Regions from separate parts of the Actinoplanes sp. NPDC048796 genome, predicted to be linked through region 1. Evidence: riboswitches for the same ligand, from Rfam matches in the RefSeq annotation. Region 1 holds a riboswitch; each other region holds the start of a gene.

Evidence for each region. A riboswitch is a leader RNA that binds a small molecule or an ion and turns the genes downstream of it on or off. The one in region 1 is predicted to bind cyclic di-AMP.
Region 2: linked by a shared signal. The riboswitch ahead of AB0C26_RS22285 (transglycosylase family protein) and the one ahead of AB0C26_RS13430 (hypothetical protein) in region 1 are both predicted to bind cyclic di-AMP.
Region 3: linked by a shared signal. The riboswitch ahead of AB0C26_RS28380 (NlpC/P60 family protein) and the one ahead of AB0C26_RS13430 (hypothetical protein) in region 1 are both predicted to bind cyclic di-AMP.
Region 4: linked by a shared signal. The riboswitch ahead of AB0C26_RS32195 (NlpC/P60 family protein) and the one ahead of AB0C26_RS13430 (hypothetical protein) in region 1 are both predicted to bind cyclic di-AMP.

What each region holds. Positions count from the first base shown of each region.
Region 1 is NZ_JBEZGO010000002.1:1,066,499-1,071,016, reverse strand. It holds gene AB0C26_RS13440 (glycoside hydrolase family 65 protein) at 1-1,155, shown strand, start outside; gene AB0C26_RS13435 (hypothetical protein) at 1,202-2,230, opposite strand; cyclic di-AMP (ydaO/yuaA leader) riboswitch at 2,234-2,369, opposite strand; cyclic di-AMP (ydaO/yuaA leader) riboswitch at 2,580-2,713, shown strand; gene AB0C26_RS13430 (hypothetical protein) at 2,717-3,781, shown strand; gene AB0C26_RS13425 (ABC transporter ATP-binding protein) at 4,033-4,518, opposite strand, start outside.
Region 2 is NZ_JBEZGO010000005.1:142,007-146,524, forward strand. It holds gene AB0C26_RS22270 (amidohydrolase family protein) at 1-757, shown strand, start outside; gene AB0C26_RS22275 (hypothetical protein) at 813-1,073, shown strand; gene AB0C26_RS22280 (hypothetical protein) at 1,139-1,921, shown strand; gene AB0C26_RS22285 (transglycosylase family protein) at 1,903-2,586, opposite strand; cyclic di-AMP (ydaO/yuaA leader) riboswitch at 2,589-2,744, opposite strand; gene AB0C26_RS22290 (hypothetical protein) at 2,930-3,304, opposite strand; gene AB0C26_RS22295 ((2Fe-2S)-binding protein) at 3,351-4,106, opposite strand; gene AB0C26_RS22300 (LLM class F420-dependent oxidoreductase) at 4,172-4,518, shown strand, end outside.
Region 3 is NZ_JBEZGO010000007.1:255,054-259,571, reverse strand. It holds gene AB0C26_RS28395 (cytochrome ubiquinol oxidase subunit I) at 1-103, opposite strand, end outside; gene AB0C26_RS28390 (BlaI/MecI/CopY family transcriptional regulator) at 190-537, shown strand; gene AB0C26_RS28385 (M56 family metallopeptidase) at 542-1,492, shown strand; cyclic di-AMP (ydaO/yuaA leader) riboswitch at 1,615-1,752, shown strand; gene AB0C26_RS28380 (NlpC/P60 family protein) at 1,768-2,763, shown strand; gene AB0C26_RS28375 (AAA family ATPase) at 2,873-4,078, shown strand; gene AB0C26_RS28370 (tetratricopeptide repeat protein) at 4,104-4,518, shown strand, end outside.
Region 4 is NZ_JBEZGO010000009.1:197,978-202,495, forward strand. It holds gene AB0C26_RS32190 (LamG-like jellyroll fold domain-containing protein) at 1-1,340, opposite strand, end outside; cyclic di-AMP (ydaO/yuaA leader) riboswitch at 1,750-1,896, shown strand; gene AB0C26_RS32195 (NlpC/P60 family protein) at 1,904-2,716, shown strand; gene AB0C26_RS32200 (MsnO8 family LLM class oxidoreductase) at 2,767-3,747, opposite strand; gene AB0C26_RS32205 (Uma2 family endonuclease) at 3,816-4,346, opposite strand; partial or broken gene AB0C26_RS32210 (DMT family transporter) at 4,399-4,518, opposite strand, start outside.

The DNA.
Region 1 (4,518 bases):
GGCGCCGCCTTCCCGTGGCGCACCATCCGCGGCCAGGAGTGCTCGGCGTACTGGCCGGCCGGCACCGCCGGCTTCCACATCGGCGCCGACATCGCCGACGCCGTGCGGCGGTACGTGCAGGCCACCGGCGACTACGACTTCGAGCGTGAGTACGGCCTGGAGCTGCTGGTCGAGACGGCCCGGCTCTGGCGTTCGCTCGGCCACCACGACCGGCACGGCCGGTTCCACATCGACGGGGTGACCGGCCCCGACGAGTACACGGCGGTGGTCGACGACAACATCTACACCAACCTGCTGGCGCAGCAGAACCTGCTGACCGCGGCCGACGCGGCCAAGCGGCACCCCGACCTGGCCCGCAAGCTCGGCGTCGACGACGAGGAGACGGCGAGCTGGCGGGACGCGGCGGCCTCGGTCCACATCCCGTACGACCGGGAACTCGGCGTGCACCAGCAGTCGGAGGGCTTCACCCGGCTCCAGGAGTGGGACTTCGAGAACACCCCGCCCGAGGCCTACCCGCTACTGCTGAACTACCCGTACTTCGACCTGTACCGCAAGCAGGTGGTCAAGCAGGCCGACCTGGTCATGGCGATGTACATCCGCGGTGACGCGTTCACTCCGGAGGAGAAGGCGCGCAACTTCGCCTACTACGACGCCCGGACCGTCCGCGACTCGTCGCTGTCGGCCTGCATCCAGGCCGTGATGGCGGCCGAGACCGGCCACCTCGAGCTGGCGCACGACTATCTGGGCGAGGCCGCCCTGATGGACCTGCACGACCTGCACCAGAACTCGCGGGACGGCCTGCACATCGCCTCGCTGGCCGGCACGTGGATCTCGCTGGTCGCCGGGCTCGGCGGCATGCGCGACTTCAACGGCCAGCTGTCGTTCGCGCCCCGGCTGCCCAGCCGGATCAACGCGCTGGACTTCTCTCTGCTCTGGCGGGGCCTGCGCCTGCGGGTGAACGTGACCCCCGAGGAGGTCACGTACTCGCTGCGCAACGGTGGCGGCTCGGCCCGGCTCGTGCTGCTGCACCACGGCAAGGAGGTCGAGGTCACCCAGGTCAAGCCGGTGACCGTGGCCAACCCGCCGGCCATCCAGGCCGGCCCGGCGCCGACCCAGCCCGCCGGGCGCGCCCCGGTGCGGCGCGCCACCGCTTAACCGAAAACGGCCCCCGGGGTTTCCCGGGGGCCGTCTTTCGCCTGTCTCAGAGCATCGACACGTGTACGTGGTCGGTGTGGTCGCTGGGCCCGTGATAGGCGCGCCACTCGCCTTCCGAGGGGAACCAGATCTGCTTGTACCAGATCACGTAATAGATGCCGAGCCGGTCCGCGTTGCGGACCAGGAACGCCATCAGGTTGTTCCCGTACTCCTTCATGTCCGCGTTGTGCGCGACCGAGAAGCCGCTGTTCTGCAACGACCAGTCACAGGCCCGGCCCTTCGGGTGCTCGAACGGCCCGCCGTCGCGGTGACAGCCCACGAACCTGTTGAAGCCCGCCTTCTTCGTCTCTTTGTACATATTCAATGTACGGGCGGTGATGCATCCGCTGGTCGTCGGATCTTTCACGGTGCACGACTCGGGCGAGAAGCCGCCTTCGGAATTGCGCGGCGCGGGTTTGGCCTTCGGCGACTCGGCGAGGACGTGGCCCTGCGTGAGGCCTTCGCCGCCGACCAGGTTGAGGGCCTGGCTGGCCGCCTCCTTCTGCTTCTTCATCGCGACGAGGTTGGTCTGCTGCTTCTTGACCTCGGCGTCCAGTGCCACCTTGGACTTCGTGACCTCGTCGATCGCCTTGTTCAGCTCGCCGAGCTTCCGGTCGTGCTCGGTGTTGATCTCCTCGAGCGACATGGCCCGGGCCAGGAAGTCGTCCGAGCCCTTGCTGCTCAGCAGGAAGCTGGCCGCGTTGAGCTGGCCGAACCGGTACTGCTGGTTGGCGATCGCGTTGACCTCGGGAATCAGCGCGTTGCGGCGGGCCTCAGCCGTCTTGATCTTGGCGGCGAGAGTCTTCTGCGCGGCCGTCGACTTCGCCACGGCGCCCTTGGCCTGGACGAATCGGCGGTTCGAGGACTCGATCAGCTCGTCGAGAGTCAGGTTCTGTTTGCCGGCCGACTCGTCCGGCGCCGCTGACGTGCCGTCGCCGGGCTCGGCGTAGGCCGGAGATATGGGTGACGCCAGGAAAGCGACAGAAACGATCGGCGCCAGGGCAAGCATCAGCCACCGGCGGGGTCGTACGGTCATGCAGGTTCCTTCCGGTTAACCGCCGACCGGGTTAGCTGACGGGTTCGGGACGGAAGCGATCCCTACCGCTGACGCGGATGCACCCCATGACTGACCTGGTTCCCCGGCTCGCCTCACGGCGATTGGGCGGTGGCCGCCGGCACCTCGGGGGCGGTGCCTGGTTAGGCGGACCGGCGGTCAGTTTACCCGAGAACAAGAGAGGCTTCAGGCCTGGCAAAACGTTATTCGCGTAGTCCACCTGTGACATTCAGTAATAGTGGCTACTGTGCGTCGCCATTCAATTGCTTCGCGTGCGATAACTGTCGATCGTTCGATGTCTTCGGTATGGTCGGTGCCGGTCCCCACCCCCCGGGGATCGCCGCCTAATCGTTTCCGGACGAGCCGGGGAACCAATCTTTCCGGGGTGAATCCGCGCCAGCGGTAGGGATCAACTTCCGTCCCGAACCCGTCAGCTAACTCGGTCGGCGGCCGACGGAAGGAACAGGTGTGCGGCAGAAGACTGTCCGGCGACGACTGGCAGCCACCATGGCGATGCTCGTCGCGATCTTTGGTCTCGCGTTAGCGGTGGCCGGCCCGGCGTCGGCCGCGCCGGGCGACACGGGCGACGACGGCGAGGGCGCCCCCAAGACCCTCATCCAGCAGCTCGAGGCCGCCTCCAAGGGGTTCGTCGAGGCCAAGGAGGCGCTGGACCGCTCGCGCAAGCGCCAGACCGAACTGGCGGCCAAGCTCAAGGAGCTCGACAAGCAGCTCGCCCCGCGGCAGGCGGCACTGGACGAGCTCATCCAGCAGTCGTACCGCACCGGGCGCCTCGGCCCGATGAGCGCGCTGCTGTCGGGTGGCTCGTCCGAGGGCTTCCTCGACCGGGCCGAGACGCTCGAGACGATCGCGGTCAAGGAGAACACGGCGGTGGCGGCGCTCAAGAACACCCGCGACGCCCAGCAGGCCGCCAAGGTCGCCATCGACACCGAGGTGCGCAACGAGCAGAAGCAGGTCGCGCTCATGGCCAAGCGCAAGGTGCAGGCCGAGGCCGCTCTGAAGGCCGCCAACACCGGCGGGAACGACAAGACCGGTCAGGACGCGCCGCAGGCCGGCGACAAGGCCGTCAGCTCCTCCAGCAAGCAGAAGGCGGGCGCGGCGCCGCGCGACTCCGACGGCTCGCTGCCCTCCGAGAGCTGCTCCGAGCCTGATCCCACCACGAGCGGGTGCCTGAGTCCTCGGACGCTCAATGCCCTCAAGCAAGCGCAAGCGGACGGCTTCACCCGTTATGTCGCCTGCTTCCGCGAGCAGAACAGCGGTGAGCATCCCAAGGGCAAGGCCTGCGACTTCGCCGCCGACAAGGACGGCTTCGGCGGCGTCGCCACGGGCGCCAGCAAGACGTACGGCACCAACCTCGCGAACTACTTCATCAACAACGCGGACCGGCTGGGCGTTCTGTACGTCATCTGGTTCGAGCGGATCTGGCTACCCAGTAGTGGCTGGAAGGCGTACACCAGAGGAAACGGCGACCCTTCCAGCGACCACACGAACCACGTGCATCTCTCGATGCGATGACATGGCTCCGCTTCGCTCCGCGGGCGATCGCCTTGTAACCGATGAGATGGGGCGCGATTTTCCGCCGTCCGCAAACCCCGCGGCCGTCGAAAAACCGAGCCCCATCTCATCGATGACATGGCTCCGCTTCGCTCCGCGGGCGATCGCCTTGTAACCGATGAGATGGGGCGCGATTTTCCGCCGTCCGCAAACCCCGCGGCCGTCGAAAAACCGAGCCCCATCTCATCGGCGGCGATCGCGGTGTTTTCGGGCTACTTCCGTACGAAGGTCTCGTACTCCTTCATGACGTCGTCAGTCGGGCCGTCGGCACGGATCACGCCCGACTCGAGCCAGATCGACCGCTCGCAGGTGTCGCGGATCGACTGCTCGCTGTGGCTCACCAGGAAGACCGTGCCGGCCTCCTGACGCAGGTCGCGCACCCGCTGCTCGCTGCGCTTGCGGAATTTCGCGTCACCGGTGGCCAGCGCCTCGTCGATCAGCAGCACGTCGTGCTTCTTGGCGGCGGCGATCGAGAAGCGCAGCCGGGCCGCCATGCCGGACGAGTACGTCTTCATCGGCAGGGAGCTGAAGTCGCCCCGCTCGTCGATGCCGGAGAACTCGATGATCTCGGCCGTACGCTCCTTGACCTGGGCCGGCGTCATGCCCATGGCCAGGCAGCCGAGCTCCACGTTGCGTACCCCGGAAAGGTCGTTCATCAGCACCGCGTTCACGCCCAGCAGCGAGGGCTGACCGGCGGC
Region 2 (4,518 bases), on a different contig from region 1:
CGTCCGCGCGCCCGGCGGCGGCATGCTGGGTTTCGACAGCCTGCGCACGGCCGCGTTCTCCGGCGGCATGACGCACGCGCTGGTCTCATGGACCGACAACGACCTGGTCGAGATCGTCGCCGAGGCGACGCCGTGGCTCACCCCGCTCGTCTGGGTCCGGCCCGGCGGTCCCGATCCGGCCGACGTCCGGCGCCGGCTCGCCGCCGGCGGCGCCGGACTCAAGCTCCATCCGGCGTACGACGGGTATCCGGCCGACACGCCGGGGCTGGATCCGTACCTGCGAGTGGCCCAGGAGGCCGGCGTGCCCGTGACGGTGCACAGCGCGCCCGGACCGGCCGATCCCGACCTGATCCGGCGCCTGGCCGAGCGGTTCCCGGCGGTACGGTTCGTGCTCTACCACACGTACCTCGGACCTCCGGAGGGCCGCAAGCGCGCCCTGCGGCACGCCGCCGCGCTGCCGAACCTCTACCTCGAGACCTCGTGGTGCCGGTCGGCCGAGGCCGAGCGGCTGCTCGACGAGCTGGGACCGGACCGGGTGCTCTTCGGGTCGGACGCGGCCACCGACGGGCCCGACCACTACGTCCGGCGGCCGCCGAACATCGAGATGACCGAGAACTACAACACCGGGCTGCTGCGGCTGGCCCAGCGGCTCGCGCCGGAGGTGTTCCGGGCGTTCGTCTCGGGGAACGCCCGCAAGCTGTTCGGCCTCCCGGCGGCGTACGTTCACAAGCGCCGTCCGCGGCGGCCGTCACTCTGACGTGGCGGTGTGGCGCGCCGGGCAAGATCTCCCATGAGTCGCTATGTTGGTACGCATGACGACGGCCGGCGCACGCGGGACACTCCTGCCGCGCGCGTTGCTGTCCATTCTGCTGTTCGTGTTGCTGGCGCAGGTCGCCACGCCGCAGCGGCCGTCCGCCGCTGTTTCCTCCTCCGCCGTTTCTGAATCCTCCCCGGAAGAGCCGGGTGAGGAGGCGGAGTTCGAGCAGGCGCCGCTTGACCGCGCCACCGTCCTCAGTACGCAGTTCACCGCGGGTGTCCGCGGTTCTCGCGCGCCTCCGGCCGCGTCCCTCTGATCACCGCTTGGTGATCGCAGCCCTGTTGCGAAGAGTGGACGTGCCGACTGGACGGATAGATAGTCATGAATGTTGTAGCGGAGATGCTCGTTTCCTCGCCGGCGCCGGCGGCCATCTGGGCCACGCTGATGCTGCTCACCCTGCCCGCTCTGCTCCTACTGGGCAGCCCGCAGGCGATGCGCCACCCCCGGAAGGCGGCTCAGGAGACCGTGGCCGCGCTGCGGTCGCAGGCCACCCTGCGGCGGCGTCAGGCCGAGGAGGCCGAGCGGGCGGCCCAGTTCGCCTCGGAGGTCGAGGTGGCGGCCTCGCGGGCGGCGGCCTCGGCGCAGCGCTGGCAGGAGATCTGGGAGCAGGCGTCGGCCTCGGTGAACACGGCGTACGACGCGTGGCTGGAGGCGGATGCCCGGGTGCGGAGCGCGGCCTCGGCCGCGGCGTGGGGCACCCCGTGGTCGGTGCGGACCTGCGAGGAGTACGCGGCGCGGGAGCGCTTCCTGCACCAGGCCGTCTCGGCGGCGGTCGGCCGCGGCGAGCTCCCGGCTTCGGCGCTGGGTGACGCGATCGCCGGGCGCAACGGCTGGGACGCGCGGCTGCACCCGGTCGACCAGGAACTGGTGATCGCGCGGGCCTCGGCCGCGTGGCTGCGCCAGTGCTACGACCTGGCCGTCGAGGCCGAGGCCACGGCCTGGCACGACGCCTCGCTGGCCCGGCGCGCCGCGAGCAGCCTGCGCGAGGAATCGCAGGCGGCCGCGGTGCTGGCGGCGGCCCCGGCCCCGGTGCGGGGGAACACCGAGGTCCGGGCGAGCCGCCGGGTCACTTTCGGGGAGATCGCTCAGATCGCGATGCGCTGACCCGGGAAGATCAGGTTCGGGTCGTCGATGATGCTCTTGTTGAGCTCGGCGAGCCGCTCCCAGCCACCCTCGATCTGGTAGCGGTTGGCGATCTTGGCCAGGGTGTCGCCGGCGCGGACCACGTAGAAGTCACCGCTGGTCCGGGTCGTCGACTTGTGGGTCGACGTCGTCTTCGCGCTCGACTTGTGGGTCGTCGAGGTCGACTTCTTGTGCGTGCTGTGGGTGCTGTGGCTGCTGTGCGTGCTCGTCGACTTCTTCTTCACCGACGACTTCTTCGTCTCCGAAGCGCCGCTGGTGTTGTGGCCCTTGTAGCTCTTGGACGAGCCGGCCTTCTTGCCGCAGACGGGCCAGGCGCCGATGCCCTGACCGTCGAGGACCTTCTCGGCGATCCGGATCTGCTCGCTGCGGCTCGCCTTGTCGGCAGTGCTGGCGTACTTGCCGCCGCCGTAGGCCTTCCAGGTGCTCTTGGTGAACTGCAGGCCACCGTGGTAGCCGTTGCCGGTGTTGATGCTCCAGTTGCCGCCGGACTCGCACTGGGCGACGGCGTCCCAGTTGACGCTGCCCGCGGCCTGAGCCGGCTGGGCCGCACCGAACAGGGCGAACGCTCCGGCCACGCCGGCGGTGGTCAGGCCGAGGGCGATGGTGTGCTTACGGGTCTGTGCCATGGAAGAACAACCTCCACGCCTACGAGGTGAGCTGTCGGGTTCGGGCTGAGGTGCCCGGCCGCACGTGGCGGCTTCACCCCGAGGCACGCGCTGGGCGTGCCGAGGAACGTGTGGGTCCCCCGCTCCATGCCTGAGTTGAATTCCGTCGGGCGGCGGCAGGACTCGGCGTTCCGCCCGCGGTGCCCACGATCGTGGGACCGGCCGACCGTAACCACGCCCGGCGACGGTCGGCAAAGGCCCGAAGGGCGATCGTGACGTTGTTCTCAGTACGCCCAGGCCGGGAATGTGCCCGATTTCGTCCCGTTATGTGGGCCACCACGATCAAGGCCGCGACCAGGCACGATCAGTCCGGCGTTACCAGGCCCTGCAGCCCGACGACAATGGCGACGAGACCGAAGATCGCCAGCAGCAGTCCCCGGCCGAACGGCGCGGCGCCCGGTTCGACCGGTTTGCGACCGGTCAGGCGGTCCCAGAGCAGCGCGACGCCGACGGCGATACCGACCACCTCGAAGTGGAAGACGTGCGGCCCGTCGAACAGGTGCACAAGCAGGTAGTAGCCGCCGGCCACCAGGGCGACGACGCCGACCACCCAGCCCCAGGGCGCCACCTTGTCGGCGAACCCGCCCACCCCACCGCCCACCCGGGGAATCTGCCGCAGCAGGGCCGCGGCCAGCAGCAATCCACCGAGGATGTTCGCGAGATCCAACAACAACGCCATGAGCATGCCTCCCTGGTACCCATACGGGAGCGCTCCCATGTTCGGTTCAGCGCCGCTGGATCGAACAGTCCGCGCAGAGCCGCTGATGCGGAATCGTGAATGCCAGGCAGCACGTGCGGCGACGGACCCGCTCGGCGTTCCACTCGACCAGCCCCGCCACCCCCAGCGTCCGCAGCACCCGGCCCGTCGTCTCCCCCGGCGGCACCCCGGCCACCGCGGCGGCCCGCTGAGCCGCGTGCGCGACCCCCGCCGAGAGTGACCCCAGCAGCAGGCGCCGGCTGACCCGGGTCGCGTCGGCAACGGTGTCGAGCAGCGGCGTCACATGCTCGTCGAGCAGCGTCCGGCGCAGCGTCGCCAGCAGCGCGCCCTCGTCACCGGCGACCCGGACCCGCGGCTCTCCGCCACCGGCCAGCGGGTCGCCGGGCAGCACCGACACCGGCACGTCCTCGCGCAGCCCGAGCCGCGCCGGCGCGTACCGGTCGTCGAACCGGATCAGCACCTGAGCACGCGAGAGATGCGGCACCCGGCGCGCCGCCACCCACCCGAAGACCGCCGGAACCGCGAGCCAGAAGGAGTACGCCTTCCAGATCAGCGCCGCCGACACGTGCGGCTGCGCCGCCGGCCACCGGCGCCGGCCCGCCTCGAGCAGCACCTCGACACCGTCGCCGACCAGGCTTTCCGCGGGGATCCAGCCCTCGAGATCGCGCACCAGCAGGTCGGCCGCGAGCCCCGGCACCCGGTTGCTGGAGCCGAAACCCGCCGCGATCGCGGCGAGGATCGGCGCGTCCACGAGATCTCCCACCACCGCTGTATACCCGCCCGAACGCTTTTCAGTGACGCGTCCCCAGTGGACGGTAGGGTGGCCCGGTGAAACTGGGTGTGAACCTGCCGCAGACCACCACCTACGACCTGGCGCACGACGTGACCGCGTTCGCCCGGGAAGCCGAGCAGATCGGCTTCGACAGCCTGTGGGCGTACGACCGGGTGCTGACCCCGGAAGACCAGACCGGACCCCACGGGTTGTACGGAATGCCCGATGTGCCGTGGCCGGAACGGTACGGCTACACCACGGATCCACTGGTCACCCTGTCGATGGCGGCCGCCGTGACCTCGCGGATCGAACTGGGCACAGGCGTCCTGGTGCCGCCGCTGCACGTACCGGTCCGCCTGGCCAAGATGCTGTCGGCCCTGGACGCGGCCAGCGGCGGCCGCCT
Region 3 (4,518 bases), on a different contig from region 1:
GGCCGGCGGCGGCCGCGGCCAGGCTGATCGACAGCGGCACGAAGAAGTAGTGATAGATCGTCACCACCGCGAACTGGAGCCGGGTCAGGTCCAGTACGTCCATGGGAATGCCCCCTCTACGACGTCTCGTAGTAGATACTACGTCGCGTAGTACGACACTGCGCAGTAGGCCTGTGTAAGATGGCATACATGGCTCTCGGGGACCTGGAACGCGAGGTCATGCGGCAGTTGTGGGACGCGGGTGAGCCGCTCACCGTGCGGCAGGTGCACGAGCGCCTCCATCGGGAGCGCGACCTCGCCTACACGACCGTGATGACCGTGCTCAACCGTCTGACGAAAAAGCGCGTCGTCGTTCAGCAGAACGACGACCGGGCCTACAAGTACGCGCCCGCGCAGTCCCGCGAGGAGATGACGGCCGGCCTCATGCTCGACGCGCTCACCGCCAGCGGCGACCAGGACGCCGCGCTGGCCTATTTCATGGGTCAGTTGTCACCCGATGCCCTCAAGGCGGCAATCGAAGCAGTCACGAAGAAATGACGGCTTGCCGTTCTCGGTCCGGGCGGTGGGTGGGGCGGTCGGCGGGGTGACGGCGCTTCTGCTCGGCGCGCTCGGCCTGACCCTGTCGCTGGTCGTCCCGGGTGCGCTGGCCCGCGCGCGCTGGCCCGACCGGGCCCCGGTGGCGGCCGTCCTGCTCTGGCAGTCGATCACCCTGAGCGCCGTGCTGTCCGCCCTCGGCGTGGTCCTCTCGGCGCCGTACGAGGTGACCCGGGCCGCCGGCTCCGGCAAGCCGGTCGCCGCCACCGCGCTGATCGGCGCCCTGGTCGTGGCCGGCGTCATCATCCTGCGGCTCATCGTCTCGCTGGTCCGGGTCACCCGGCGCTCGCGGGTGCGCCGGGCCCGCCACCGCGAGCTCGTCGACCTGCTCGACCGGGCCGAACAGCATCGCGAGCTGGGCCCCGACAACCTGCGCGTGCTCGACGGGGCGCTGCCGCTGGCCTACTGCGTGCCCGGCCGCGAGCCGCGGGTCGTGCTGAGCAACGGCGTGCTCCAGGTGCTCGACCGGGAACAGGTCGACGCGGTCCTCGCCCACGAGCAGACCCATCTGCGCCACCGGCACGAGGTGGTGATGGAGTCGTTCACCGCCTTCTACCGCGCCGTGCCGCGGCCGTTGCGCAGCCGGGCGCCCCTCGACGCCGTACATCTGCTGCTGGAAATGATCTCGGACGACGTGGCCCGGCGGAAGGCCGGCGCCGAGCCGTTGCGGGCCGCCCTCGAGCGGTTGACCGACGCCGTCCCCCTGGCGGAGGACGCGCGGGCCGACCCGACGGGTGACGCGAGGCGCCGGAGGCTGGCCCGGCTGGCCAAGCCGCACACCGTGTCCGTCGGCCTGAACGTGGCCGCCGCGCTCGCCGCCGCTGGTCTGCTGGTATTACCCACCGTGATTCTCGTGGTGCCCTGGCTTGACCGTGCGCTGGACCACTGGCCCCTCTAGTTACTCTGTGTATGCCTTTCGGAGCAAACAGTTTCCCGTACGCGGCGGCTTCAGTTCTCCACATGATCCGGAGTACGGTGGTCCCCGGTTCGGCAGCCCCCCATCGTCCACCCGGCCGATCTGACGGACCACCGCCTAATCGTCGTGTGGGCGAACCGGGGACCCGAGTGGTTGGGGTGAAGCCGCGATGCCTCGCGGCCGGACGCGTCTTCCCGTCCGAACCCGTCAGCTAACCCGGTCGGCGGCTCGAGGGAAGAAAGGACGTCACACCCAACGTGAAACGGATTGGGGCGCGCGGCCGCGCCGCAGTTCTGCGTGGACTCGTCTGCGCACTCGCGACGGTCGGGGTCGTTGTCACCGGACCAGCCGTCGCGCACGCCACACCCTCGCCCTCCACGGTCGAGGCCCAGATCGACAAGCAGTGGAACGACCTCGAGCCGGTCATCGAGCAGTACAACGACGTGCACAACCAGCTGCTCAAGAACCGCGCTCAGCAGAAAAAGCTCGCCGCCCAGCTCAACCCGCTCCAGGTGCAGGTCGACCTGGCGATGGCCCAGGTGCAAGGCCTGGCCGTCGACGCGTACAAGCAGGGTGCGCCGAACGCCCTCGATGCCATGATCATCAGTGGCTCGCCGACCGGGCTGACCGACAAGCTGACCTATCTCGATCAGCTGGCTCGTCATCAGCAGGAGCAGATCAAGGGCGTGGCGGCGCTGCGCGACAAGCTCACCGCCACCAAGTCCGACCTGGATATCGTGACCAAGTCCGTCGCCGCGCGCGACAAGGACCTGTCCACCCGCAAGAAGGCGATCGAAACCAAGATCACCGCGCTGCAGAAACTGCGGATCCAGGCGTACGGCTCGGCGGACGCCTCGGACGGGCCCCTGCGGTTGGGCGCCTGTCCGGTCACGTACACCAATGACAAGGGCGGGCGTGCGGCTCAGCGCGCGTGCGACCTGATCGGCAAGCCGTACGTCTTCGGGTCGGCAGGACCGAACACGTACGACTGCTCCGGTCTGACCCAGGAGGCCTGGGGCAGCGTCGGTGTCCACCTCGACCACTACACGAAAGACCAGTGGAACGAGGGCAAGGCGGTGTCGCGGGACGAGTTGCAACCGGGTGACCTGGTCTTCTTCTTCCCCGGAAGCCTCCATCACGTCGGCCTCTACATCGGCGGCGGCAAGATGGTCCACGCTCCGCACACGGGTGACCACGTGCGGATGGCGGAGATCGACCGGATGCCCATCGCGGGCTTCCGGCGGCCAGGCTGATTGCTGATTTCGTCCGGAACGAGGCCGTCGGGGCATATGTCCCGGCGGCCTCGTCTTTTGATGATGGCCACACGCTCGCCCGAGGCAACCACGGGCATAATTCGGTGTCATGAGCGACTCCCCCTTGATCGACAGTCTCACCGCGGCCGTGGAGGCCCGCCCGGACGACCTGCCGTTGCGGCTGCACCTGGCCGAGTTGCTGGTGGCGGCCGGACGTGGGGGAGAGGCGATCGCTCACGCCGCCCAGGTCCTGGCCCGCGAGCCCGGCAACGCGACCGCCCAGAAGCTGATGGGAACGGCCCTGTCGCCGTCCGTGCCCCCGCCCGCCGCCACCTTCGACTGGGATGCCAGGGAGCAGGAGTTCGGTGACGTGGTGCCGCCGCGCTTCACCCGCGCCGACGGCGAACCGGACCCGGTCCAGGGCCACGCCGACCGCGCCTTCGACATCGAGACCTCGAAGGTCACGCTGGCCGACGTCGGCGGCATGGAGGAGGTCAAGAAGCGCCTCGAGATCTCCTTCCTCGGCCCGATGCGCAACCCCAAGCTGCGCAGCCTGTTCGGCAAGAGCCTGCGCGGCGGCCTGCTGCTCTACGGACCGCCCGGCTGCGGCAAGACCTTCCTGGCCCGCGCGGTGGCCGGCGAGATGGGCGCCTCGTTCATCTCCCTGTCGATCACCGACGTGCTCAACATGTGGGTGGGCAGCTCGGAGCGCAACCTGCACGACCTGTTCGACTCGGCCCGCGGCCACGCCCCCTGCGTCCTGTTCCTCGACGAGATCGACGCGCTGGGCCACAAACGCAGCCAGCTCAACTCGTCGTCCATGCGCACCGTCGTCAACCAGCTGCTGACCGAGCTCGACGGGGTCGACGGCAACAACGACGGCGTCTTCGTGCTGGCCGCGACCAACGCGCCCTGGGACATCGATTCGGCCCTGCGACGACCGGGGCGGCTTGACCGTACGGTCCTGGTGCTGCCGCCGGACAGGCCCGCCCGGGCCGCGATCCTCCAGTACCACCTGCGCGACCGCCCGGTGGCCGGCATCGACCTGGGCCGCGTGGCCGACGCCACCGACCACTACTCGGGTGCCGACCTGGCCCACGTGTGCGAGACGGCGGCCGAGTTCGCCATGCGCGACTCCATCGCCACCGGCGAGATCCGCATGATCAATCAGGACGACATGCTCGCCGCCGTCCGCGAGGTCCGCCCGTCGACGGACGGCTGGTTCGCCACGGCCCGCAACGTGGCCATGTTCGCCAACGAATCCGGCGAGTACGACGACCTGGCCGCGTACCTCAAGAAGCGCAAGATCCGTTGATCGGCTCACCGCTGGATGTCGCGCGTTGAGTGAGCGGAACGACGCCTACTGGCGTGCGCATCGGCTGGCCCAGGTGGGCCGCTACGACGAGGCGGAGAAACAGGCGCGGTCCGGCCTTGCCGCGAGCCCGGGCGACGCGCGGCTGCTGACGCTGCTCGCCTCGGTGTTGCGGCTGCGGCGCGACTACGCGGGCGCCCTCGCCACGGCCGACGCCGCGGTGGCCGCGTCGCCGCTGTTCGCCGACGCCCACGCCGAGCGGGCCGAGAACCTCATAGTCATGATCCGGTCCCGGGACGCGGTGTCCGCGGCGGCCGAGGCCGTCCGCCTGGCACCGGCCGAGCCGACCGGCCACTTCGTGCTCGCCCGGGCCCTGGCCTCGGCCAAGGACTACCCGCGGGCCCGGGCCGCCGCCGCCCACGGCCGCTCCCTCGATCCCCACT
Region 4 (4,518 bases), on a different contig from region 1:
GGGCAGACCCGGGTCAGCTCGTCGTCCGGCCCGTAGTGGTACTCGTGGGTGTAGCTGGTCTCCGGGTCGTCCGGGTCAAGCCGTTCGGTGCTGACGTACCGCACGTGCCATCGCCCCGAACCGGTGGACATCCAGTCGATCCACAGGCGACGGCCGGAGGCGGCGGTGATGGATTTGGTACGCCCGTCGGCGTACTGGAAACTCAGCGCGCGGTTCTGCACGTCCGTGATGGAGGCGATCCGGTACCGGCCGGCGCCGGCGGCGGCGGTGAACACGTACGCCGTGCCGTCCTTGTCGATCAGGCGATAGCCCCCGCTGACCGCGGTGAAGGTCGCGAACCGCCCCGGCGGCGGCACGAACGAGCCGTCGCTGTTACGGCCGAAGCCGACCTCCTGCCCGTTGGGGTAGGTGACCACGACGCCCTGCAGCGCGCCGGCCCGATCGCGCGCCTCGGTCGCCTTGGCGTCCAGGATGCTCGACCAGCCGGCGCCGAACGCGGTGTCCCGCCGGACGTCGAGCGTGTTGTAGAAACGGTCCATGGCCAGTGACGGCCCGACGGTCGGCACGGTGACGTCGGTGACCGTGGTGGTGTAGTTACGGGTGTCCGGGTCGAAGCCGCGATCGCCGTTCTGCGACAGGCTCATGGTGATCAGGGACTGCGGGAACCGGGGCAGCAGCGCGTTGGTCTCCTGGGACGTGCTCACGGCCGCGCCGTCGCTCGCGGTGGCCGTCCAGGTGTAGGTCTGGCCCCACTTGAGCGCCCCGGCCGGCACGGTCCAACTGCGTGACGACCGGGTGCCGGACTGGGCCACGGCCGTGCCGGCCGCGTTCGTGACGGTGAACGCGTACGTGGTGGCGTTCGGGCCACCGTCGGGATCGTTGCCGGTGACCATCAGCTCCGGCGTCAGGGTGGGCACGGTGGCGCCGGTGCCGGGGTACTGGGCGTCGATCTGCGGCGCGACGTTGCCGGCGGCGGCGAGCGCGGCGGCGGCCCCGCGGGTGACGATCTTCGGGCTGGTGGACTTCTCGACCTGCCGTTGCGGCCGGCTGGCGGGCGGCAGAGCGCCGACGCCCTTGCCGGGTTTACGCCCCGCTCCCCCGTCGGCCCGGGTGTCGGCGGCGGAGGCCGGCCCGGCCCGCAGCGGCCCCCCGTCGAGCTGCCGCGGGACGGGTTTGGCGGCCACCGTCGGCGGGGATTGGAAGTACGCCTTCAGCGATCCCAGCATCGAGACGACGGACGGCCCGCGTTCCAGCTCGCCGGCCAGGTGAAGCGGGACCGCCCCACTGATGGTCAGCGACATCGACGCGAACAAGCCCAGAATTCGTCGTCCGGCGGCCATGGCACTCCGTCCCCGATCGTCATGGCCGCGTTCTGCGCGCCGTGCACAGTGGAGCCGCTTGATCGACTGCCCGGCTAGTGTTCGGGCCGGGCCCGTACTGTTCGGAACGATCTCGAACAGGCCGAACGACCAGCGCCGTCAGCCAAAAAAATCATGTGCGCTATTTCACCGAGTCGGATAAGCGCACCGTAGTCAGACAGCTACAATCCGTTTCCGAAACTCCGATGGAACCGGCGAAAGGGGGCGGCGCTCAGCATGCCAACTACTGAGGGTCATTCCGCCTTCGTCACGGGAACGGCAGATCGGGGTGTAGCAAGGTGAGGCCGGCCGCACCCATTGGCCGACTCGCGTCGATCCGGCTCACGCCGAGCCCTGCCCGGGCCGATCGCCGCGACCATGAGCGTTCAGAACACCATGAAGGCATCCGGGGCAGGGACGGGGGAACCACCATCGGCTCACGTACGCAGTGGGCCTTGGGGTGAAGCCGCTCCGCGCGGCCGGGCAACCTTCCCGCCCGAACCCGACAGCTAACCTCGCAGGCGTGCCGGAAGGATCTCCCTACCGTGCACGAACAACGTTCGAGCCGGCGCCGCATGGCCGCCGGCACCATCGCCCTGTCGCTGAGCCTGGGCGCCGGGCAACTGGTCGCCGCCTCCAGCGCCACGGCGGCACCGATCTCCACCGCACAGCTCGCGGCCGTGGCCGCGGCGAAGAAACAGGTCTCGATCCGCACCGCGATCAGCGCCCGCACCATCGCCATGGGCCGGTCGACGAGGATCACGGTCTCCTACCGGAACCCCGCCAACGGCGCCGCGGTCAACTCCGGCACGGTGCGGCTCCAGGCGTACCGCAACGGCAAGTGGGTCACCTGGTTCGCGAAGAAGCTCACCAGTAAGGGCACCGTCGCCTTCACCCCCGCGCCGAAGGTCACCGGCTACTTCCGCACCGTCTACAGCGGCAACAGCGCCTTCGCCGCACGCACCGGCGGAAAACTCAAGGTGACCGTCGTCCGTGTCTCCTCGGGCCGGAGCGCGAAGATCCTGGCCGAGGCGAAGAGGCACGTCGGCAAGCTTTACCTGTACGGCGCGGCCGGCCCCAACCGGTTCGACTGCTCCGGCTACACGATGTACGTCTACCGCAAGTCGGTCGGCGTCAAGCTGCCGCACAAGGCCAACTCCCAGCAGCGGTACGGCCGGGCGATCAGCAAGGGCGCCAAGCAGCCCGGTGACCTGCTCATCTCGCGCCGGGGCTCGTACGGCTACCATGCCGCCGTCTACGCCGGAAACGGGTACATGTACGACTCGCCCCACACCGGCGCCCGGATCAGCAAGCGTAAGATCTTCAACGCCAACTACGTGGTCCGCCGCCTGGCCTGACCGCCACTCCCGCGGCCGGCGTCAATGGGGATGCCGGCCGCGGGAGCGGTTCAGGCGCTCGGAAACAGTGCCGCCAGCGCCGCGTCCGAGGCGGCCAGGGCGGTCCGGTCGAAGGTGCTGCCGGAGGTGACGAGCTCGGCCGCGCCCGTACGGTCAAGCAGCTCGGCGAGCCGGCTCTCCACCTGCCGTGGCGTGCCGGCGATGGCCGCCGCGACGGTCTGCTCCAGGTATTGCCGCTGGCGCGGCGTGCGGTCGGCGGCCTTGGCGACGGCCACCGGTTCCAAAGGCGGAAACACCCCGGTCGTACGGCTTCGCGCCATCGCCCACGCCTCCGGAAGGAGCAGATCGGCGGCCTCGGCGGCGGTGTCCGCCACCAGCACGTCCAGGCTGATCGCCACCCACGGCCGCTCCTGCCGCGCCGACGGCCGGAACTCACGCCGATAACGCTCCAGCGCGTCCAGCCTGTCCTCCCGCAGAATCGGGCCACCCACGATCACCGGCAGCCCGAGCGCCGCCGCGACCTCCAGCCCACTACCCGTCGCCAGCACGAACAAAGGCACGACGCCGTACGGCCGGGGATGCAGCCCGATCTCCGACGTCCCGTCGAGAAACCCGCGCAGCTCCCCCAGGTCGGCGGCGAAGTCCCGCTCCACCTGCCGAAGCGCCCGCCGCACCGGCGCGGTGAACCCCGGCGACCGCCCCAGCCCCAGATCGACCCGCCCCGGCGCGAAGGCCGACAGAGTCGCGAACTGCTCAGCCACCACAAGCGGCTGATGATGCGGCAACATCACCCCGGCCGACCCGACCCGGATCGTCCCGGTGGCCCCGGCCACGGCCGCCAGCAGGACAGCCGGCGCCGACCCCGCGATCCCCGGAACGCCATGATGCTCGGCCACCCAGAACCGCCGATACCCGAGCCGCTCGGCCCGCGCCGCCCGCGCAACCGTCCCACGAAGCGCTTCCGCCTCGGCTTCACCAGCACGCGTACGGGACCGGTCAAGAAGCGAGACCTGAAACCGAGAGTCGATCACCAACCTTCCAGCACCCTCCGGTGCCGGGTTGTTCCTCCCCCGGCCGAAACAAAGGCCCAGCTCACACCTCAGAGCCGGCCGAGATCGACCTCGACCGGGAACGGCGCGGTCACCTTCACGACGCCGGTGAAGACCTCGCCGTCACGGTAGCGGCCGGCGGCCGGGTCGAGGACGTACGTGTAGACCAGCGGCGCCCCGGTGGCGGCCTGCTCCACGCGCCAGTAGAACTGGATGCCGGCCCTCGCGTACTGGTCCGCCTTGACGACCCGGTCGGTCGTCTCCGTTCCCGGGGCTACGATCTCGGCCACCAGGAGTACGTGCTCGGGGCGCGTCGGAGTGACGTCGATGGTGTCCGCGCGATACACCGTGACGTCAGGGCGGAGGTTGGTCAGCGGAGCGTCGCACAGCCGCACCTCGACATTGGTGTCGGCGTTCCAGCCCGGGCCCACGGCGGTGTCCCACGCGTTCGCCAGCAACCTGGCCAGGCGGTTGTGCCGCTTGGACGGGCTCGGGAGTGGGTGGACCACCCCGTCGACGATCTCGATGCCCGTGCGGCTCTGCGCTGTCCACGCGTCGTACTGCTCCAGCGTGATCTGCATGGGCACTTCTTACACCCCGGCGGCGGAACGGTAGCTCCGACACGATGACGGCCGCGACGATGAGGGCGCCGCCGGTGAGGGCGCCCGCGGTCAGGCGTTCGCCGGCCAGGCGGCCGATCAGGGCGGCCCACACCGGCTCGCCGGCGTAGATGACCGTGGCTCTGGTGGGTGG